One region of the Devosia sp. XGJD_8 genome, then DNA from elsewhere that is predicted to be linked to it. Evidence: predicted binding sites of a transcription regulator. Region 1 holds the regulator's gene; the other holds the start of a gene.
The links. The regulator PhoB, encoded in region 1, activates phosphate uptake and scavenging genes when phosphate is short. The targets are predictions, from matches to a motif close to TGTCATNNANCTGTCAT.
Positions count from the first base shown of each region.

Region 2: a site for PhoB is predicted at 5,477-5,493, ahead of phnF (phosphonate metabolism transcriptional regulator PhnF). Genes of this name have one in related genera too.

Region 1 covers NZ_JBKJHF010000001.1:2,902,679-2,913,350, reverse strand. Annotated here, with positions in the region: gene ACLI1C_RS13885 (helix-turn-helix domain-containing protein) at 1-450, shown strand, start outside; gene ACLI1C_RS13880 (MFS transporter) at 654-2,279, shown strand; gene ACLI1C_RS13875 (phosphotransferase) at 2,421-3,125, opposite strand; gene phoB (phosphate regulon transcriptional regulator PhoB) at 3,463-4,164, opposite strand; gene phoU (phosphate signaling complex protein PhoU) at 4,284-4,994, opposite strand; gene pstB (phosphate ABC transporter ATP-binding protein PstB) at 5,023-5,847, opposite strand; gene pstA (phosphate ABC transporter permease PstA) at 5,899-7,182, opposite strand; gene pstC (phosphate ABC transporter permease subunit PstC) at 7,190-8,569, opposite strand; gene ACLI1C_RS13845 (PstS family phosphate ABC transporter substrate-binding protein) at 8,639-9,676, opposite strand; gene ACLI1C_RS13840 (IclR family transcriptional regulator C-terminal domain-containing protein) at 10,102-10,672, opposite strand, start outside.
Region 2 covers NZ_JBKJHF010000002.1:441,902-452,573, forward strand. Annotated here, with positions in the region: gene ACLI1C_RS17615 (efflux RND transporter permease subunit) at 1-877, opposite strand, end outside; gene ACLI1C_RS17620 (efflux RND transporter periplasmic adaptor subunit) at 881-2,056, opposite strand; gene ACLI1C_RS17625 (response regulator transcription factor) at 2,199-2,867, shown strand; gene ACLI1C_RS17630 (sensor histidine kinase) at 2,864-4,222, shown strand; gene ACLI1C_RS17635 (PLP-dependent cysteine synthase family protein) at 4,311-5,396, shown strand; gene phnF (phosphonate metabolism transcriptional regulator PhnF) at 5,543-6,301, shown strand; gene ACLI1C_RS17645 (phosphonate C-P lyase system protein PhnG) at 6,291-6,743, shown strand; gene phnH (phosphonate C-P lyase system protein PhnH) at 6,743-7,279, shown strand; gene ACLI1C_RS17655 (carbon-phosphorus lyase complex subunit PhnI) at 7,280-8,371, shown strand; gene ACLI1C_RS17660 (alpha-D-ribose 1-methylphosphonate 5-phosphate C-P-lyase PhnJ) at 8,368-9,282, shown strand; gene ACLI1C_RS17665 (ATP-binding cassette domain-containing protein) at 9,279-10,100, shown strand; gene ACLI1C_RS17670 (phosphonate C-P lyase system protein PhnL) at 10,109-10,672, shown strand, end outside.

The sequences.
Region 1 (10,672 bases):
GCGGAGGCGGACCGGCCGGGGCCGGGACATGGCGTGGCGATGCGGGCGCTGATCGCGCTGCTGGTGGTGGCCATTCAGCGCGCCGGGCTGGATGGGGCGCAGGCGGGGGCGGGGAGCAGCGAGCGCAGCGTGGTGCATGCGCAGTCGTTTCGCTGGCTGGTGGACAGCCGGTTCCGGCAGACGCGGCGGATTGCCGATTATGCGGCCGAGATCGGCATCAGCCCGACCCATCTCAACCGGGTGAGCCGGGAGGTGCTGGGCGCCTCGGCGCTGGCGGTGATCGAGCGGCGGGTGGCGCTGGAGGCGCGCCGGATGCTGCTGTTTTCGACGCTGAGCATCAAGCAGATCGGGGCGGAGCTGGGCTATGAGGACCCGGCCTATTTTGCCCGGTTCATGAAGCGGGTGCTGGGGACAGCGCCGGGGGCGTATCGGAAGCGGGTGCTGGGGTAGCTCTGGGGACGTCTCCGAGTCCGAGCGTAGCCCGGCAGGTGAGCGTTGCGGGCGCGGTGCGTCCATCCCCTCCTAACCTCCCCTTGCAGAAGGGGAGGAATCTCATCGCGTCGGCGGCGCCAACTTTCCCGCCCACACCAAAGGCTGCATTGCCAAACCACGTGTGGCGGACCTAGACAGGTCAGGACTGAAAAGGAAGCATGATGTCTGATCGACCGCCCATGCTGGCGCCATTCCGGCATGAGACTTTCCGGCTGCTGTGGCTGGCGACGCTGGTGTCCAATCTGGGTGGGTTGGTGCAGTCGGTTGGCGCCGGCTGGATGATGACCACGCTGACCGACTCGCACAACATGATCGCGCTGGTTCAGGCCTCGACCACGCTGCCGATCATGGTCTTCTCGATCGCGGCCGGAGCGCTGGCCGACAATTTCGACCGGCGCGTCGTCATGCTGATCGCGCAGGGCGGCATGATGGTGGTGTCGCTGATGCTGGCGGCGCTGGCCTTCATGGGCCTGCTCAATCCCTGGCTGCTGCTGAGCTTTACCTTCCTGATCGGCTGCGGCACGGCGCTGTTCAATCCGTCGTGGCAGGCCTCGATGGGCGATATCGTGCCGCGCGCCGACCTGCCCGGGGCGGTGACGCTCAATGCGATGGGCTACAATATGATGCGCAGCGTCGGCCCGGCGGTGGGCGGGCTGATCGTGGCGCTGGCCGGTGCGGCGGCGGCCTTTGCGGTCAATGCCTTTTCCTATGTGCCGCTGCTCTATGCGCTGCTGCGCTGGAAGCCGGAGCGGCCGGCCAGCAAGCTGCCGCGCGAGAATTTCGGCAGCGCCATGTGGGCGGGCATCCGCTATGTGTCGCTGTCGCCGAACCTCACCACAGTATTGTTCCGCGGCTTTCTGTTCGGCTTTGCGGCGGTGGCCATCCTGGCGCTGCTGCCATCGGTGACCAGCGACTATGTCGGCGGCGGCGCCATGGTCTATGGCACGCTGCTGGGCTGTTTCGGGCTGGGGGCGATCGGCGGCGCCTTCCTCAATGGCCGCGTGCGCGAGCGCTACAGCAACGAGACCATCGTGCGGGTGGCCTGCGTCGCCTTTGCCCTGAGCAGCGCGGCGCTGGGCTATAGCCGCGACCCGCTGCTGAGCCATCTGGCGCTGCTGCCGGCGGGCGCCTGCTGGGTGCTGTCGCTGTCGCTGTTCAATGTCTCGATCCAGCTATCATCGCCGCGCTGGGTGGTGGGACGGGCGCTGTCGCTCTACCAGACGGCGACCTTTGGCGGGATGGCCGCGGGCAGCTGGGTCTGGGGAATGAGCGCCGATGCGCTGGGGCCGGATTCGGCGCTGGCGCTGGCCGGCGTGGTGATGCTGGTCTGCGCACTGGTGGGCTTCCGGCTGCCGCTGCCGCAATTCAATGCGCGCGATCTCAACCCGCTCAATACGTTCAACGAGCCGGTGCTGAAACTGGACCTGCGGCCGCGCAGCGGGCCGATCATGGTGATGGTCGACTATCGCATCGACCAGGGGGACATTACGCGCTTCCTGGCGCTGATGGCCGACCGGCGCCGCATCCGCATCCGCGACGGGGCGCGGCAATGGTCGCTGCTGCGCGACCTGGAGCATCCCGAGGTGTGGACCGAGGCCTATCACGTGCCGACCTGGATCGACTACCTGCGGCACAATCTGCGCCGCACCAAGGCGGATGCCGAGAATATCGACCAGATCCGGGCGCTGCATCGCGGGGGCGAGCCGCCGGTGGTGCGAAGAATGATCGAGCGGCAGACCGTGCCGCTGCGGGATGATACCCCGATCCGGGATACGCCTGAGGTTTGAGACCCGCCTCCTAACCGCCGGGTGAGGGGGACTTTTGGGTGGTGCGTAGGGAAGGCCCCTCACCCGGCGCTGCGCGCCGACCTCTCCCCCGGAGGGAGAGGTGAAGGTCCGGGATAAGCCGGGTCCAAGGGGCTTAGCCGTTCAGGGCAGGCCGTCGGGGTGATGGTGATTGGTAATGTTGACCAGTGTCCAGGCGAGACAGGCTTGTGCCCATTCGGCTCCGGCCACAAGCCCGCGCTGTTTCGCCCAATGCGCCCGCCCAGCCTGACGCCCGGGAAGACACGCGGCCACCAGATCCGGCGTGCATGAGGGATGGTCATAGGCCGCGACGAACAGATCAAGGCGGCGCAGTTGATCCTGCGGGCTCCAGCGGTCCTCGCCGAGGCCGAGCCAAGTCCAGACACTGTAGGTGAGGTCCCACAGGCGGGTGCCGGGCATGATGGTATCGAAATCGATCATGCCGGCTGGTCTGTCGTCGACAAGGACAGTGTTGGCCGGTGTCCAGTCGTTGTGACACATGACCTCGGCTCCGGCGGCAGGGACCGGGGGGAAGTCGGTCGTGCAGTCGTGGAAGCGTCGCAGGAGATCGGCCGCGTCGGTCAGCTGGGCGTCGCTGAAATCGTCCTTGTCGAACAGGACTTCGCCAGGCAGGTAGGTGAGGATTTCGCGGCCCTGATCGTCATGGCCGAGGAAGCGTGGGGCGTGGCCGAAGCCCTTGCGTTCCAGGTGGGCCAGCAGGGCCTGCTGCATGCGCGTATCGTGCCGGGTGGCGCGGCGGATGGTGTCTCCGACACGCACAACGCCGTTGACCTGCCCGCCGGCGAGGGGAATTTCCTGTTCTGACAAGCGCGCCTCCACGTGGGGGCACAATAATGCGGCACGGGGCGGGAGCAAGAGCGGCGCTGCGGGATGATCTCTCCTTCGAAGGGAGAGAGGGGCGGGATGGGCGTGGGCTCGAATATTGGGGCTCCCAACACCCCCTCCCATCCTCCCCCATCAAGGGGGAGGTGCTGTCCGGTGGATGGGCGAGACCGCGCCACAATCCACGTACTCACAAGGGGCCGTACCCCCACCTAACCTCCCCCTGGCAGGGGGAGGGACTGATGCAGTTTGTGGGTCGCGATGTGGCCAAGGTCGCCGTGCGGCTCCTCCCCCTGTCAGGGGGAGGGTGGGAGGGGGCGCCTTACGCGACCTGGGCGAACCTTTCGTCGAAGGCGTAGCCGGCGCCGCGGACGGTGCGGATGGGGTCGGTTTCGCGGCCGCGGTTGATGGCGCGGCGGAGGCGGCCGATATGGACGTCGACGGTGCGCTCGTCGACATAGACGTCATTGCCCCAGACACCGTCGAGGAGCTGCTCGCGTGAGTACACTCGACCAGGATGGCGCATCAGGTATTCGAGCAGGCGATATTCGGTGGGGCCGAGATGGACGTCGCGATTGGCGCGGCGGACGCGGTGGGTGGTGCGGTCGAGCTCGAGATCGCCGACCTTGAGGGCGGCGGTGACGAGATTGGGATTGGCGCGGCGCAGCAGGGCGTGGATGCGGGCGATCAGCTCGGGCACCGAGAAGGGCTTGACCACATAGTCATCGGCCCCGGTGGCCAGGCCCCGGACGCGCTCTTCTTCCTCGCCGCGGGCGGTGAGCATGATGATCGGGATGCGGGCGGTTTCCTCGCGGGCGCGCAGGCGCCGGCAGAGTTCGATGCCGGAAATCTCGGGCAGCATCCAATCGAGCAGGATGAGATCGGGCAGCTTTTCCTGAATGGCGCTCTGGGCCTCGTCGCCGGTTTCCGCGGTGACGACGCGGAAGCCCTCGGCTTCGAGATTGTAGCGCAGCAGGATGGCGATATCGCCTTCGTCTTCGACAACGAGGATCGTGGCGGGCATGAGATGTGCTCCCGTCGGTTGCGGCACCATGGCCGGTGCTTGTGGCTCCACCCCTCCGAGCCTCCCCCATCAAGGGGGAGGTACGGGCCGGTGGTTGGGAGGCGTCAGCGCTTGTGCGGCTACGCCTTGATCTGGGTGCGGTGCAGTTCCTGGACGTCGTTGGTCAGGGGCTTGCCGGTCTGCAGGTAATAGGCGCGCTCGGCGATGTTGGTGGCGTGATCGCCAATGCGTTCCAGGCTCTTGGCGCAGAACAGCAGGTGGGTGCAGGTGGTGATGTTGCGCGGATCTTCCATCATGTAGGTCAGCAGCTCGCGGAACAGGGAGGTATGCATGGCATCGACCTCGTCATCGCGGTTGCAGACCTCGATGGCGGCGGCGGCATCGCGGCTGGAATAGGCGTCCAGCGCTTCCTTGATCTGGCGCAGCACCAGGGCCGTCATGTTCTTGACGCCGTTGTAGAAAGTGGGCTGCAGGCTCATGCCTTCGAGCTTGAGCGAGCGGCGGGCCAGCTGCTTGGCCATGTCGCCGACGCGCTCCAGATCGGAGGCGACGTGGATGGCGGTGACAATGGCGCGCAGGTCGGAGGCCATGGGCTGGCGACGGGCGATCATGGAGACGGCCATTTCGTCGATCTTGCGCTGCATGTCGTCGATGCGCTGGTCGGCGATGATGGTCAGGTCGGCCAGTTCGCGGTCGAGCTTGAGCAGGGCCTTGGTTCCATTCTCGATGGCCACTTCGACCTGGCCGCCCATTTCGGCGATGGTCTGGGCGAGCGCGACCAGTTCGTCATTGTAGGACGAAACGATGTGTTCGGAGCCGGTATTGGGCATAGCGTAATCCTTGTTGTCCGAGCCCGGATCAGCCGATGCGGCCCATGATGTAGTCCTGGGTCTGCTTGTTGACCGGGTTGGTGAAGATGTCTTCGGTGACGCCTTCCTCGATCAGCTTGCCCAGGTGGAAGAAGGCGGTCTTCTGGCTGACGCGGGCCGCCTGCTGCATGGAGTGGGTGACGATGACGATGGTGAAGTTCTCGCGCAGCTCGTCGATCAGCTCTTCGATGATGGCGGTGGCGATGGGGTCCAGCGCCGAGCAGGGCTCGTCCATCAGGAGGACTTCCGGCTTGGTGGCGATGGCGCGGGCAATGCAGAGGCGCTGCTGCTGGCCACCGGACAGGCCGGTGCCGGGCTCGTTGAGGCGATCTTTGACCTCTTCGAAGAGGCCGGCCTTGCGCAGCGAGGAGACGACGATTTCCTCGGTCTCGGCCTTGGTCGAGACCATGCCGTGGATCTTGGGGCCGTAGGCGACGTTTTCGAAGATCGACTTGGGGAAGGGATTGGGCTTCTGGAACACCATGCCGACGCGGGCGCGCAGTTCCACAACGTCGAGGTTCTTGTCGTAGATGTCCTCGCCATCAAGCGTGATCCTGCCGGTGACGCGGCAGATGTCGATGGTGTCATTCATGCGGTTGAGCGAGCGCAGGAAGGTGGACTTGCCGCAGCCAGAGGGGCCGATCAGCGAGGTGACGCGGTTGCGCTCGATCTCGAGGTTAACCCCGAACAGGGCCTGCTTGGCGCCGTAGAAAACGCTGACATCCTCGCCCTTCATGGCCACTGTGGGAGGAATTACCACCTGGTCGGGCTTTGCCACGAGCGTCGAACCCTTGTTTTCGGTCATCGCGTTCATCTCTCAGAATTCCGTCTTCTGGCGCGAGGCGCCGGTTGCATCTTGTCAGTGTTACCAGCGCCGTTCCAGCCGCTGCCGCAGGAAGATGGCGACCGCGTTCATGAGCAGCAGGAAGCCCATCAGAACCAGGATGCCGGCCGAAGTGCGCGAGACAAAGCCGCGCTCGGGGCTGTCGGCCCAGATGTAGATCTGGGTGGGCAGCGCGGTGGAGGCTTCCAGCACGCCACCGGGCGGGCTGGTGATGAAGGCATTCATGCCGATCAGCAGCAGCGGGGCGGTTTCACCCAGTGCCTGGGCGAGACCAATGATCGTGCCGGTGAGAATGCCGGGCAGGGAGAGCGGCAGCACGTGGTGGAGGATGACCTGCTGGGGTGAGGCGCCCATGCCATAGGCGGCCTCGCGGATGGAGGGCGGGACGGCCTTGAGGGCGTTGCGGGTGACGATGATGATGGTGGGCAGGGTCATCAGCGCCAGCACCAGGCCACCAACCAGCGGCGCCGAGCGGGGCAGGCCGAAGATCTGCAGGAAGACGGCCAGGCCGAGCAGGCCGAAGACGATGGAGGGCACGGCCGCGAGGTTGTTGATGTTGACCTCGATCAGGTCGGTCCAGCGGTTCTTGGGGGCGAATTCCTCAAGATAGGTGGCCGCGGCGATGCCGACGGGGAAGCTGATGAGGAAGCAGACCAGCAGGGCATAGAAGGAGCCGGTGATGGCGCCGGAGAGGCCGGCCAGTTCGGGGAAGCGGCTATCGGCATTGAAGAACAGGCCCCAGTTGAAGGGGGTGGAGACACGGCCCTGCTCCTGCAGGCTGTCGAACCACTCGATCTGCTGATCGGTGACGCGCCGGTTTGCCTCGGGCGTATTGCGGTCGATATTGCCCTTGTTGAGCTGGTCGAAGATGTCGGCGGCCGGAATATCGAGCGTCAGCGTGCCGCCGATCACCGATGGATCGGCCACCACGGCGTTGCGCACGAAGAACTGGGTATTGTTGGTCAGGATCTGCGCGATCTGCCGGGCCTGGGCGGGGCTGTCGGACGGCAGCAGGGCGCCAACACCATCGCTGACCACGGCGCGCCAGTTGCCTTCGGCGGGATCGGCCGGATCGACATATTCGGCGCTGATCGGGAAATCGACGCGGATATGGGTCTGCACGAAGGCCGAGTAGCCGCCCAGCACGAGGGTGAAGAGCAGGATGCCGAGCAGGCCCACGGCAATGGAGATGGCCGTGATGCCATAGGCGCGCAGGCGGAAGTCGGCGGCGTTGCGCTTATTGCGCAGGCGGGCGCGATTGATCGCGGCAGTCTGGACCTGGGTCGGCAGGGTTGCGTCGGTCATGATGGCCTCAGTCGTACTGTTCGCGATATTTGCGCACGATGGTCAGCGCAACGACGTTGAGCCCCAGCGTCACCAGGAAGAGCACGAGGCCCAGGGCGAAGGCGGCAAGCGTCTTGGGGTTGTCGAAGGAGGTGTCGCCGATCAGCAGGGTGACGATCTGCACGGTGACGGTGGTGACCGAGTCGAGCGGATTGATGTTGAGCGTGGCGATGAGGCCGGCGGCCATGACCACGATCATGGTTTCGCCAATGGCGCGGCTGAGGGCGAGCAGGATGCCGCCCATAATGCCCGGCAGGGCGGCGGGCAGCAGCACCTTGGTCATGGTTTCGGCGCGGGTGGCGCCCATGGCCAGCGAGCCGTCGCGCATGGAGCGCGGCACGGCGCGGATGGCGTCATCGGCGAGCGAGGAAATGAACGGGATGATCATGATGCCCATGACGCCGCCAGCCGCGATGGCGCTGTTGGGCGAGGTGGCCAGGCCCATGAGATTGCCGGCGCCGCGAATGGCGGGCGCCACGGTGAGCACGGCGAAGAAGCCGTAGACCACGGTGGGGACGCCAGCCAGGATTTCCATGATCGGCTTGATGATGTTGCGGACACGGTCGCTGGCATATTCGGTGAGGTAGATGGCGGTGAAGATGCCGATCGGGGTGGCGACGAGCATCGCGATGGTGGCGATGACGATGGTGCCGACAAAGACCGGGACCGCACCGAAGGCGCCATTGCCGGCGACCTGATCGGCGCGAATGGCGATCTGGGGTTCCCAGCGCAGGCCGAAGAGGAATTCGTGCACCGGCACGAGCTTGAAGAACTCGATGGATTCGTAAATCAGCGAGGCGATGATGCCGATCGTGGTCAGGATCGCCGCGATGGAGCAGGCAATCATGATGCCCGAGGTGAAGGCTTCAACGCCGTTGCGGGCGCGGAAGCGCGGCGCCAGACGCGAATATGCGAAGAACATGGCCAGCAGCATGGCCGCAACCACGACGACCACCATCAGCCAGGAGGCGATCTGCTGCCAGCGCAGCAGGGTCTCGGCGGCGGCGGTGATCTCGGGGGTCGGCTCGGCGAAGATGCGGCCGGCGGCGACATTCTTGATTTCGGAAAGCAGCAGGTTCTTGTCGGCGGCAGAGGCCGCTTCGGTCAAAGTCGCGGGCAAGGTGGACAACAGCATGTTGTCGATCACCGAGCCCTGCGCCATCAGCCAGAGCAAAAGCAGGACCAGGGCGGGGACGCCGACCCAGACGGCGACGAAGGCGCCGTGATAGCCGGGCAGGGAATGGGTGGAGACGCCATTGGTCGCCACGAAGCGATTACCGGCGGAGCGCCCGACGAAGAAGGCGGCGATCGAAAAGACAAGGATTGTCAGGAAGAGATAGCCGACCACGACGCGAGCCCCCAGGGACGAGACGAAACAAGAAGGGAAGCCGGGGTGAACCCCGGCTTCCCAGTCGTATTAGTTGCCTGCAGTCATTGCCGTCGATTCGGCAACGGCGGTGCGGGTGGCGTCACGCTCTTCGGTGCTCAGCGGGATCAGGCCGCGCTCGGAGAGGTAGCCACCTTCGCCGAAGGATTCCTCGGAGACGTATTCGGTGACGAATTCCTCGAGGCCGGGGATCACGCCCTTATGGGCGTTCTTGACGTAGATATAGAGCGGGCGCGACACGGCATAGGACGCGTCGGCAATGGTCTCGGTGGTGGGCAGGACGCCATCGACGGCCACAGCCTTGAGGGTGTCGCTGTTCTCGTAGAGGAACGAGTAGCCGAAGATGCCCAAGGCATTGGAGTCGGCGTTCAGGCGCTGCACGATCAGGTTGTCGTTTTCACCGGCTTCGATGAAGGGACCATCCTGGCGCATGCGCGAGCAGGTCTCTTCCATGGCGTCTTCATCGAGAGCCGCGATGGCTTCGAAGCCTTCGCAGCCTTCGAGCATGACCAGCTCGACGAAAGCGTCACGGGTGCCGGAGGTCGGAGGGGGGCCGAACACGGTGATCGGGGTGTTGGGGAGCGAGGCGTCGATGTCGGACCAGTTCTTGTACGGGTTGTCGACGATGGCGCCGTCAACTTCAACCTGGGCAGCCAGGGCCTGGAAGATCTGGGCCTTGGTGAGGTCCAGGTCCGGACCCTGCTGGGAATGGGCGATCGACAGGCCGTCGTAGCCGATCAGAACTTCGGTGACCGAGTCGACGCCGTTGGTCTGGCACAGCTCGAATTCGGACTGCTTCATGGCGCGCGAGGCACCAGTGATATCGGGATGATCCGGGCCAACGCCGCCGCAGAAGATCTGCATGCCGCCGCCGGTGCCGGTCGATTCAACGACAGGCGCCGTGCCGCCGGTCATGGCAGCGAACTGCTCGGAGACTGCCTGGGTGTAGGGGAACACGGTGGACGAGCCAACGATGCGGATCTGGTCGCGCGACTGGGCGAAGGCGGCGGTGGTGCCGAACGCGGCAAGCGCGATCACGGCAGCACTGGCGTAGAGTGCGGTCTTCATGGGATTTCCCTTTCGGAATTCGTTTTCGAACATGGCCGACCTTCCGGAACATCCCCCGGGCCGCCCTGTGACGCGGCAGACCATAGGGTGGCTAGGCGACAGTTTTATTGCTGTTGCGTGACGCGTTTGTGACAGGTTAATGCGTTGATTTTGCAGTGAAACGTCCGGAAGAACGCGATTCCGGCGTGGCTCTGTGACATTCGAATGTGACAGAGCGGCGTGAGTCCGCGCAGCGAGACCAGCGGCAGTCTAGCCGGGCTTTGTGACAGTGATGCCATGGCTGCGGGTGGTTCGCTCGGGAGGGTATTCGGCCCGTGGCGAGGTCTGTCGCCGCGTGTCCGGGGCTCGGCGCACCCACCCCCTCCTACCTCCCCCATCAAGGGGAGGTTTCTCTCCACTCTTAGGGCGCAATCGTGCCACGCCCACTAGCGCAGCAGGGGGCGGACTTCGGCCTGGATCTTGCGCATCAGGGGCAGGAAATTGGCGATCATGTGCGAGGTGGAGGCGCGGGCGGAATGGGCGCCGACATTGAGCGCGGCCACGGTCTGGCCCTGCGCATTGAAGAGCGGCACGGCGATGGAGCAGAGACCCAGCTCGAGTTCCTCATCGATCACGGCAAAGCCCTGGGCGGCGACGACGGCCAGCTCGGTGGTGAGCGAGGGCAGGTCGGCCTTGGTCTTGGCCGTATAGGCAACCAGCTCGGAGCGGTTGAGGATGTCGCGCGCCGCATTGGGGGGAATGGCGGCGAGCAGGATGCGGCCCATCGAGGTGCAATAGGCCGGCAGGCGCGCACCGGCGCCCAGATTGATCGACATGACCCGGCGGTAGGAGGCGCGGGCGATATAGAGAATCTCGGTATTGTCGAGTATGGCGGCAGAGGAGCTCTCGTTGATCTGGGCCGAGAGGTCTTCGAGGAAAGGCTGGATCAGCCGGGGCAGCGGCGTGGCCGCCAGATAGGAATGGCCCAGATTGAGCACGCGCGGGGTGAGGCGGAAG
Region 2 (10,672 bases), on a different contig from region 1:
CCGTATTGCCGCCCTCGATCTTGACAACGTCGATGGCCAGCGCCTGTTCGCCATCGCGGAAGGCCAGGCCATCCGTATCGGACGGACCCTGGGTGACGGTCGCGACATCGCCGACGGTCACGGTCTCGCCGCCATTGCTGGCAACCACGATATCGCGGAAGCCTTCAATGGTGGCCACTTCGGCATTGATCTGCACGGTCTGGACCAGCATGCCTTCGATGATCGAGCCGGAGGGCAGGGTCTGGTTGTCCTGCTGGAGGGCCGAGACGACGTCGCCAATGCCGATGCCGAAGGCATTGAGCAAATCCGGGTCGACGGCAATATTGACCTGGTTGTCGAGGCCGCCAACCACGGTGGCACTGCCCACGCCGGAAATGGCCGTGAGGGCGGGCGTGACGATGTCGTCCGCCAGCGATGTCAACTCCAGCACCGACCGGGTCGGGCTGCTGAGGGCCAGGGACAGCATGGGGCTGGCGGTGGGATTGTAGCGCAGCACCTGGGTGGTGTCGGCGGCGTCCGGCAGTTGATCGGCGATCGCCGCCAGCCGGTCCCGCACATCCTGGGCTGCCGCGGCGGCATCGGTCTCAAGGGTGAACTGCAGGACGACGGTCGAGTGGCCGGCGCTCGAGGTCGAGGTGACCGACTCGATGCCGCTCAGGGTGTTGACGGCATCCTCGATGGGCTGGGTGATCTCGGTCTCGACCGCTTCGGGCGAGGCGCCCGTATAGGGCGTCAGCACCGCGACGATGGGGAAATCGACATCGGGATATTGTTCGATAGGCAGGCTGCGATAGGCGGAGATGCCAAAGACCATGATCGCCACCATGATCATGGTGGCAAAGACCGGGTGACGGACGCTGATGGAGGTGAGGAACATGGCTCAGTTTTCCGCGATGACAACAGGGGTGCCGTCGGACAGACCGGACAGCGCGGTGCCGACGATCATGTCGCCAGCTGCCAGGCCCGAGCGCGCCTCGACCAGCGCCTTGGTAGGCCACTCGGCGCCGGTTTCCACGGAGCGCTCCTCAAGCACGCCATCGACCACCGCAAGCACGTAGCTGGTCTCGTCGCGCGTCTGGATGGCAGTTGTCGGCACGGCCAGGACGTCTTCGACCTGCTGGACCACGATATTGCCGGTGACGAACATGCCACCGCGCAGCACGCCGTCAGGATTGTCGAGCGTGAGATAGACCTTGATCGAACGGGTGCCGGCTTCCGCGACGGGGCTGACCCGATCGACGGTGCCGGTAAAGGTATCCTCCTCCATGCCCTGCACGGTCAGCCGGACTGATTGTCCGGCCTCAATCCGCGCCGAATCCTTGAGCGCAGCGATCACCTCGACGCGGACGGTGGAGAGATCGACGATGGAGAGCATGGTGGTGCCGGGGTTGACGATCTGGCCAGGTTCGATGGCGCGGGAGGATACGGTGCCGGCAAACGGCGCGACGACGCGGGCGCGGAGCAGGTTGGTTTCCGCCTGGGCAACCTGGCTCTGCTGGGTAGCGAGCGCCGCCGTCAACTGGTCGACCTGGGCCTGGGCGCTGTCGAGCGTGGTTTGCGCCGCAAGGCCCTTGTCGGACAGCGCCAGGGTGCGTTCCAGCGTGGTTTGGGCGGCGCGCAGTTGGACCATGGTGGATGCCATCGTGCTGCGCTGCTGGTCCACTTGCAGGCGCAGATCGGTAGTGCCGACCTCGACGAGCAGTTGACCGGCCTCGACGTGATCGCCGGGACGCACCGCTACCGTTTCGGCCAGGCCGCTCACCTGGGAGGCGATGGCGGCTTCCTGGCCGGGATGGATCGTGCCCGTCACCTTTACCAGGTCTTCGACGCGCTGGGGTTGCACCGCCACGACTTCCAGGGGATGCAACTGCATCACGCGGGGTGTTTCGGGTGCGGCCAGGGTTGCAGCGATGGGGGCAGGTGGCAATCGATTGGCCAGCAACATGGTGACGCCGCCGGTTGCCAGGGTCAGGACGACTGCCGGCCAGAACCACCTCCCGGTGCGGCGGGCAGGCGTGGGGCGGGTAGTGTTGGCGAGCGGATCGGACGGGTTCATTGCGGCCTCGCATTGCTTTGGGGGCCGAGCACCGGCCTGTGAACCCATCCAATGACGGCTCAGGATTGCGCCAACGTTGCGCCACGCAATGCAGCCGCAATGTCTGTCGCTAGACTGGGCAAAAGTGGATTAGGATTGTCGTATGCGTATTTTGCTGGTCGAAGACGAGATGAACATGGCCGCGGCACTGACCGCCGCACTGAGCCGCCACGATATTGTGGTGGATCATGCCCGCACGCTCGAGATCGCCGAGGAGGCCTGCCGCAGCGGCGTGCATGATGCCGTGCTGCTCGACCGCAAGCTGCCAGATGGCGACGGTTTGTCGTTGATCCCCGTATTGCGGCGCGAGCAGGCTGGCTTGCCCATTATCGTGCTGTCGGCGCTGGGATCACCCGACCATCGCGTCGCCGGGCTCGACCATGGCGCCGACGACTATCTCGCCAAGCCGTTTTCGACGGATGAGCTGCTGGCACGATTGCGGGCGGTGATGCGCCGTCCGGCACAGATTGGCGAGAGCATGGTCAATGTCGGCCAGTTGCGGTTCAACCTGACGGAGCGCCAGGCCGATGTGGCCGGCGAACCGCTGGATCTGACGCGCCGTGAATTGCTGGCGCTGGAAATCCTGGTGCGCCGCGCCGGCCGGACGGTGTCACGCAGCGCACTGGAAGAAGCCGTGTATGGCTATGACGACGAGATCGCGTCCAATTCGCTGGATGCGCACATCTCGCGTTTGCGGCGCAAGCTCAGTACGGCGGGGGTGGAAATCCATGCCATTCGTGGCTTGGGCTACCTGCTGCGGACCGCATCATGAGACCCTGGCTCGCGACATCGCTGCGGACCCGGCTGACCTGGCGCATGGTCCTGATGCAGGCCCTGGTGCTGATGGCCTTCACCACCGTGGCGGCCATTCCCATCCTCAAGCTGATCAGCGAGGAGCAGGGGCTGGACGAGGGGGTCATCGAGCACATCGCCGATTCTATCGAGCGCGACCCTGCCGGCGGGTTGGCGCTGGTTCCCGACGACGACATCCTCGAAAAAGCGGCGGAATATCCGTATCTCTGGTTCTATGCCACCGATATTGACGGCAATGCGGTGCAGATGGGCAATATTCCCGAGCGCGCCGATGATCTGCTCGATTATCTGCCCCGGCTGAACTCGGCCAATATCGCCGATATTGGCCCGGCCGAAGCGCCGGCCGCCCTGGTGCGGCGCCACGACAGCGACGCGGGGCAGCTCTGGATCATGACCGGCGGCGGTCCGGAGATACGCTTCAAGATCATTTTCGGCGCCATTGCCAATCCGATCTTTCTGGGGCTGCTGTCACTGCTGACGATTGTCTCCTTCCTGGTCATCCCCACCATCGTGACGCGCGAGTTGCGCGGTGTGGAGCATGTTGCCGCCGAGGCGGACAGGATTGACGTGGACCAGCGCGGCATTCGCCTGTCATCCGAGCATGTGCCCGATGAGCTGCATTCGCTGGTGCGCGCCATAAACGCCGCGCTACAGCGGCTCGACGACGGCATCGAGCGGCGACAGCGCTTCCTGGCCGATGCGGCGCATGAATTGCGCACACCGATTGCCATTCTGCAGACCCGGATCGAGCTGCTGCCGGATGACGAGGAGCGCAGCCGGCTGATGCTTGATGTCGCGCGGCTGGCGAACCTCGCCAACCAGCTGCTCGACCTGCAGCGGCTGGATTCGGACGTCACCGTCTTCCAGCCGGTCAACCTCGTCGACCTGGCGGCGGAGGTAACGGCCGATATGGCGCCGCTGGCGATCGCCGCAGGAGACGATATCTCGTTTGATGCCGAGGCAGACAGCGTCACCGTTGCCGGCGACCGCGCCTCGCTCTCGCGGGCCATCGTCAACCTGATCCAGAACGCGATCATTCACGGCGGGCGGAAGACCGCGATCCGGGTCGCGGTCGGGCGGGATGGTTCGCTTCGCGTAGCGGATACGGGCCCCGGCATTGCAGCGACGTATCGGGAAGCCATTTTCGAGCCCTTCAACCGCATCGTGCCCCTCGAGCAGGGCGCCGGCCTGGGGCTTAATCTGGTGAGGGATATCGTGGTTCGCCACAATGGCCAGATCACCGTGGGCGATGCTCCCGGCGGCGGGGCTCTGTTTGAGATATTCCTGCCGCTTGCGACCGCGCAGGCAAGCTGAGCGCAGTCGCCTCTCGCTTCAATTATGCTGTAGGATGGGTTCGCGAGGTGCCGCGGGCCTGTCCGGTGGCGCGAAAGGGAGACCGGTCATGCAAAGTTCGACGACACGCACCACCAAGGGCCGTGGCAGGCTGTTCGACAGCATTCTGGAGACGGTTGGCGATACGCCGGCCATCCGCATCAACAATCTGGGTGTGCCCGGCGTCACGCTCTATGTGAAGGCGGAGTTTTTCAATCCGGCCGGATCGGTAAAGGACAGGCTGGCCCTCAACATCATCGAGGCGGCGGAACGCAATGGCACGCTCAAGCCGGGCCAGACCGTGGTGGAAGCCACCAGCGGCAATACCGGCATCGGGCTGGCGATGGTCTGTGCGCAAAAGGGCTACCCGCTGGTCATCACCATGGCGGACAGTTTCTCCATCGAACGCCGCAGGCTGATGCGCATGTTTGGCGCCAAGGTGGTGCTGACGCCGCGCGCGGAAAAGGCGCTGGGCATGTACCGCAAGGCTGTGGAACTGGCGCAGGCCAATGGCTGGTTTCTCGCCAGCCAGTTCGAGACCAGCGCCAATGCCGATATCCACGAAGCCACCACGGCGCGCGAGATCATCAACGATTTTGCCGGTTCGCGTCTCGACTATGTGGTGACCGGCTATGGCACCGGCGGGACTGTGTCCGGGCTGGCACGTGTATTGCGCAAGGAGCGGCCCGAGACGCGCATTGTCCTCAGTGAACCGGCCAATGCGCAATTGCTCGGAAGCGGTGAGCCGCAACAGCGTGGCGATCATGGTGCCCCGGCGGCGACCCATCCCGCCTTTACGCCACATCCCATCCAGGGCTGGACGCCCGACTTCATTCCGCTGGTGCTGCAGGAGGCCGTCGACAGCAAGGGCTATGATGAACTGGTGCCCGTTGCCGGACCGGACGGCATGCATTGGGCACGACAGTTGGCGCAGAAGGAGGGAATCCTGACCGGCATTTCCGGTGGCGCCACCTTCGCCGTCGCGCATCAGCTGGCCGAGCGGGCGGCGCCGGGCTCGGTCATCCTTTGCATGCTGCCCGACACCGGCGAGCGCTACATGACGACGCCGCTGTTCGAGTCGATCGAGGCAGAGATGGATGCAGAAGAGCTCGCCTTGTCGCGCTCGACACCCGGCTATCAATTGCCCGTCGCCTGATCCCTTGCGCTTGACGGTTCTGGCGCCCGTGTCGGCACCAGAGCCGCTGTCGGGCGCAAATTATGCCACGGGCGCTATCTCGTCATTCGCCTGTCATCCACCGCATCTAGGTTCCGAACTCATCCGAATGAGTGACGAAGGCCTTTATGCGCAGTCGCGGACACACGTGGGAAGCCACGCGGGACAAGATCAGTGACGAGATTGCAGCGGGTCACCTGCCGCCGGATAGCCGCTTGCCGTCCGAGCCGGAGCTGTGCGTCCTCTACAATACCAGGCGGCATTCGTTGCGGCGCGCGCTGGCGGCGCTTGTGGCGGAAGGCAAGCTGCGGGTCGAGCATGGCCGGGGCACCTTTGTCGAGCGCGCGCCGCTGATCAACTACGTGATCGGCCCGCGCACCCGTTTCCGCGAAAACCTGCTGGCACAGGGCCTGACCGCCTCCGGCCAGGGCATTTCGGAAATGCGCATTCCAGCCGGTGCCAGGGTTGCAGCGGCGCTTGGACTGCACGCGGGTGCACCGGTCTTTGCCATCTGCCGTCGCGGCTTTGCCAATGACCTGCCGATCAGCTTGGGCTGGTCATACCATGATGCAGAGCGCTTTCCGGACATGGCGGATGCACGGCGGGCCGGGATTTCGGTCACCGAAACCTACCGCAAGCACGGCATTGCCGACTATCGGCGCCAGAGCACCACGATCTTCACCCGGCTCGCCACCGAGCACGAGGCGGCGCTGCTGATGCTGCGGCCCGGCCAATCGGTGCTGATCGTGCAGAAGACCGATGTCGATCTCGACGGCAGGCCGATCGGTTTTTCCGAGGCGGCCTGGGCCGGGGACCGGGTGCAATTCACCTTCGAAAATGCCCAGGCGGGCGAAGTGGTCAGCGAAAGGACCGACAATGTTCAATGAAGCCAGCGACCCCGGGCCCGAGCGGCGCGGCCATGCCGATATCCTGGGCATTCTGGCGCGGGCCCGATCCACGCCGCTCAAGGCGCTTGCCGAAAACCTGCTCGACCAGCTGGGTGACATCACCGTCATCGCCAACCGAACCGGGCTGGTCATGGTGCCGATGCGCGACACGGTCGAGAATGTCGATTTTCACCTCGGCGAAGTGCTGGTGAGCGAGGCTCATATCGCCGATGCCGATGGCCGCATCGGCTACGGCATGATCACCGGGCGCGACCTGGAGCGCGCCATGGCCATGGCCGTGGTCGACCTGTCGCTCGCACGTGATGCGCGGGCGGAGGCCGTGCTGCACTTCATCGAGACCGAACGGCTGCACCAGGCGGCGCTGGATGAGACGCTGATGCGCCGGGTCGAGGCGACGCGCGTTGAAATGGAGACTTTCTGATGCTGACCGTCGCCCCTCCCGATGCCGCCGAAGCGCGCTGCAACGCCACGTTCGAAGCCCTGATGTGGTCGATGGCCCGACCGGGCGATGTGCGCGAACTGCCCGAAGCCGGCATGGCGCCCATCGTCGAAGCGCTGATCGACCGCGAATGCGTTGCCTATGCGGACAGTCCGGATCTGAGCCGGCAGATTGTCGATACCGGCGCGGTTCTGGGTGATCCGGCCACGGCAGACCACCTGTTCCTCGATCGTCTGGAGGGGGCGTCGGATGCGCTGGCCGCCATTCGGTGCGGCAGTGCGCTCTATCCCGACGGTGGTGCCACGCTCGTCGCGCAGGTTGCCCATGGCTCCGGCCAAAGGCTGCGCCTGAGCGGCCCCGGCATCGACGGCGCGCGCGACATGGCGCTCGCCTTGCCGGCCGAATTCTGGGCCATGCGCGAACAGCTTTGCGCCTATCCCGAAGGCTTTGACCTGCTGCTTGTCGACGGCCGTTCGGTCATCGGCATTCCCCGCTCCACCCAGATAGAGGTGCTCTGAATGGCCTATGTCGCAACCCGCGGTGGCGAAAAGGCCATCGAGCAGGCCGAGCGCCTGTTCCGCCAGGACCTGGGCACGATCGACGCCACCCGCGTCGAGGCGATCCGCCAGTCCATGCCCTATCTCGTCGATCGCGTGATGGGCGAAGCCTCGCTCTATGACGAGGACATGGCGGCCCTGGCGCTGGCGCAGACCGGCGGCGAACTCTCCGAGGCCGTGCTGGTGCTGCGCGCCTGGCGCACCACCCAGCCGCGCCTGGCGGTGGCAGTACCGCTGCGGCAGGAGGACTTGCTGACGGTTCGCCGCATCTCGGCGGCGTTCAAGGACATTCCGGGCGGACAGATCCTCGGGCCGACGCTCGACTATTCCCACCGCGTGTTGGCGACCGACGTGTTCGAGGGCAAGCCCTATGATCCGCCGGCCGTCGATCCGGCGGCGACAGCGGCGCCGATGCGGCAGCCGTCACTGGCCAACTGGCAGCGGCAGCAGGGCCTGGTGGCCCCGGCCAATGACAGCACTGTCGCGCCCGACGACATTCCCGACCTGACGCGCGAACCGCTGCTGTTTCCCGCGTCACGCGCGCATCGGCTGCAGAGCCTGGCGCGGGCCGAGACGGGTGGCGTGCTGGCGCTCGGTTATGCGGCGATGCGCGGCTATGGCAATGCCCATCCCACGGTCAATGAGCTGCGGCTGGCCGAAGCCGAGGTGGTGGTGCGCCATCCGAGCGGCACCGAGTTTTCGGCGGGCCGGGTGCGGGTCTGCCAGGCCGAGGTGACGTCCAAGGAGAAGGGCGGCTTTCTTGAGCTCGGTTTTGCCGCCAGCTTTGGCTGGAACGAGGTCAAGGTGATCGCCGCCGCAACGCTCGATCTCAATTCGGCGGAAGCGCCAGTGGGTTCGCCGGTGCATGAGGAATTCTACCTCTACCACACCGAAAGCGTCGAAGCCTCGGGCTTCTGCATCCACTTCAAGCTGCCGCACTACGTCACCTTCCAGTCGGTGCTGGATGCCATGCGCGATGCCAAGGCCAAGGCGGCCGCTGCCAAAGCCAATCAAGATGTGGCGCTCGAGCGCCAGGCGGAGCCCGCAGAATGACCCTTGCTGCACTCACCAAGCCCTGGGCTGCCACCAGCTATGGCTTTCTTGACGCCTCGGCCAAGCGCGAACTGCGCCGCAAGATGCTCAAGGCCATCGCCGTACCCGGCTGTCAGATGCCCTATGCCAGCCGCGAAGTGCCGATGGCACGCGGCTGGGGCACGGGGGGCCTCCAGGTCACACTGACGCTGGTCAACCCGAGCTCGACCATCAAGGTCATCGACCAGGGCGCTGACGATGGCGTCAACGCCGCCTCGATCCGCCGCTTCATCAGCCGCGTCTCGGGCGCCGCCGAAACCTGGGACACGCTCGCCGCCTCAATCGTCCAGTCGCGGCATCGGGTGCCGGAAGAGACGATGCGCGAGGATCAGATCCTCGTGCTGCAGGTGCCCAATCCCGAGCCGCTGCGCGGGGTGGAGCCCAATATGTCGATCGCCCGGCAGATGCATGCCGATGCCGACTATGGCCGGCTGTGGCTGACGCTCTATGAGCAGCTCGTGCGCAAGGGGCGCATCATGCAGGGCGCCGCCTATCCGAGCCTGGTCAACGGACGGCATGTGATGACGCCATCGCCGATCCCGCGCTGGGATGTGCCCAAGCTCAACATGGCCAGGCACCTGACCTTTCTGTCGGCCGGGCGCGAGAAGCGGCTGCATGCCGTGCCGCCCTTTACCCGTGTCGAGCCGCTGGTGTTTTCGGACCGGCCCTATCGTGTCGAGGATCATGCCGATCTGGTGTGCCGCCGCTCCGGCATTGCCGGCTATTTCATGAACGAGATTCCGCAGGACAGTGGCGGGTCGGTGTTCGAAGTCTCCGACAGCAATCTGGGCATCAAGGCCATCCGCCGGGCCGAGGGCGAAGCTGTCGAGATCGGCGCCACCTGGTACGAAAACGGGGAGTATTCGGCATGAGCATCGACATGACCATGGCGCCGGCTCCGCTGCTGCCGCCGCAACTGATGCAGACCGAGGCGCTGCTCAGCATGCGCGGCGTGACGCGCCACTATGGTGAGGTGCGGGCGCTGCGCAGTGTCAACGTCACCGTCTATCCCGGTGAAGTGCTGGGCATTGTGGGCGAGAGCGGCTCGGGCAAGTCAACGCTGCTGCGCATGATGAACCTCGAGGACACGCCGGACCGGGGCGACTATCGCCTGCGGCTGCGGGGGCGCGACGACGGCAACCTGTTTGACCTTGGACGCTATGAGCGCCGCATGCTGTGCGCGCATCATATCGGCATCGTCTATCAGAACCCCCATCTGGGCCTGCTGATGCGGCACAGTTCGAGCGGCAATGTCGCCGAGCGGCTGCTGATCGCCGGCGAGCGCAGCTTTGAGGTGCTGCGCAGCAAGGCGCGCGACGCGCTCGATGCCTCGGAATTTCCGCTCTCGCGCATGGATGCGCGGCCGGCCGAGCTGTCCGGAGGCATGCAGCAGCGGGTGCAGCTGGCCAAGGCCATTGCGCTGGAACCGGCGCTGCTGCTGCTCGACGAGCCGACGACCGGGCTCGATGTGAGCGTCCAGGCGCTGGTGCTCGATACGCTGAAGCGCCTGCAGCGTGATCGCAATATCACCATGGTGCTGGTCAGCCACGACCTCGGTGTCATCCGAACCATGGCCGATCGCGTGCTGGTGATGCGGCATGGCGAGGTGGTGGAGCAGGGCCTGGCCGACCAGGTTTTCCAGGACCCCCAGCACCCCTATACCCAGCAACTCGTTCACGCCAAGCTCTAGGGGGCACCATGACACAGAACCAACATCCGCCCCTGCTGCGTGTCGAAGGCCTCGGCAAGACCTTTGCCATGTTCCATCTCGACAGCATGCTGCACGCCTTCGAGGGCATCAGTTTTGATCTGCATGCTGGCGAATTCCTGCTGCTCAAGGGCCGCAATGGTGCCGGCAAGTCGACGCTGCTGCGCACGCTGTGGCGCAGCTATCTGCCGGTGGCGGGCCATATCTGGTACCAGTCAAAGCTAGGCACGATCGATCTGGCGCGCGCCGCGGATGTCGATATCGCGCTGCTGCGGCGGCAGGAAATCGGCTTCGTGACGCAGTTCCTCAATGCCCGCCCACGGGTGGCGGCGCAGGATATCGTGGCCGAACCGCTGCGGCTGGCCGGCTATGCGCCCGATGACGCCTTGGAGCAGGCGCGGCACTGGCTGGGCGAATTCGGCGTGCGGCCAGAACTGTGGCGCGCCTATCCCAGCACGTTTTCCGGTGGCGAGCAGCAGAAGGTCAACCTGGCAAGGGCACTGATCCTGCCGCAGCGGCTGCTGCTGCTGGATGAACCCACCGCCTCGCTCGAT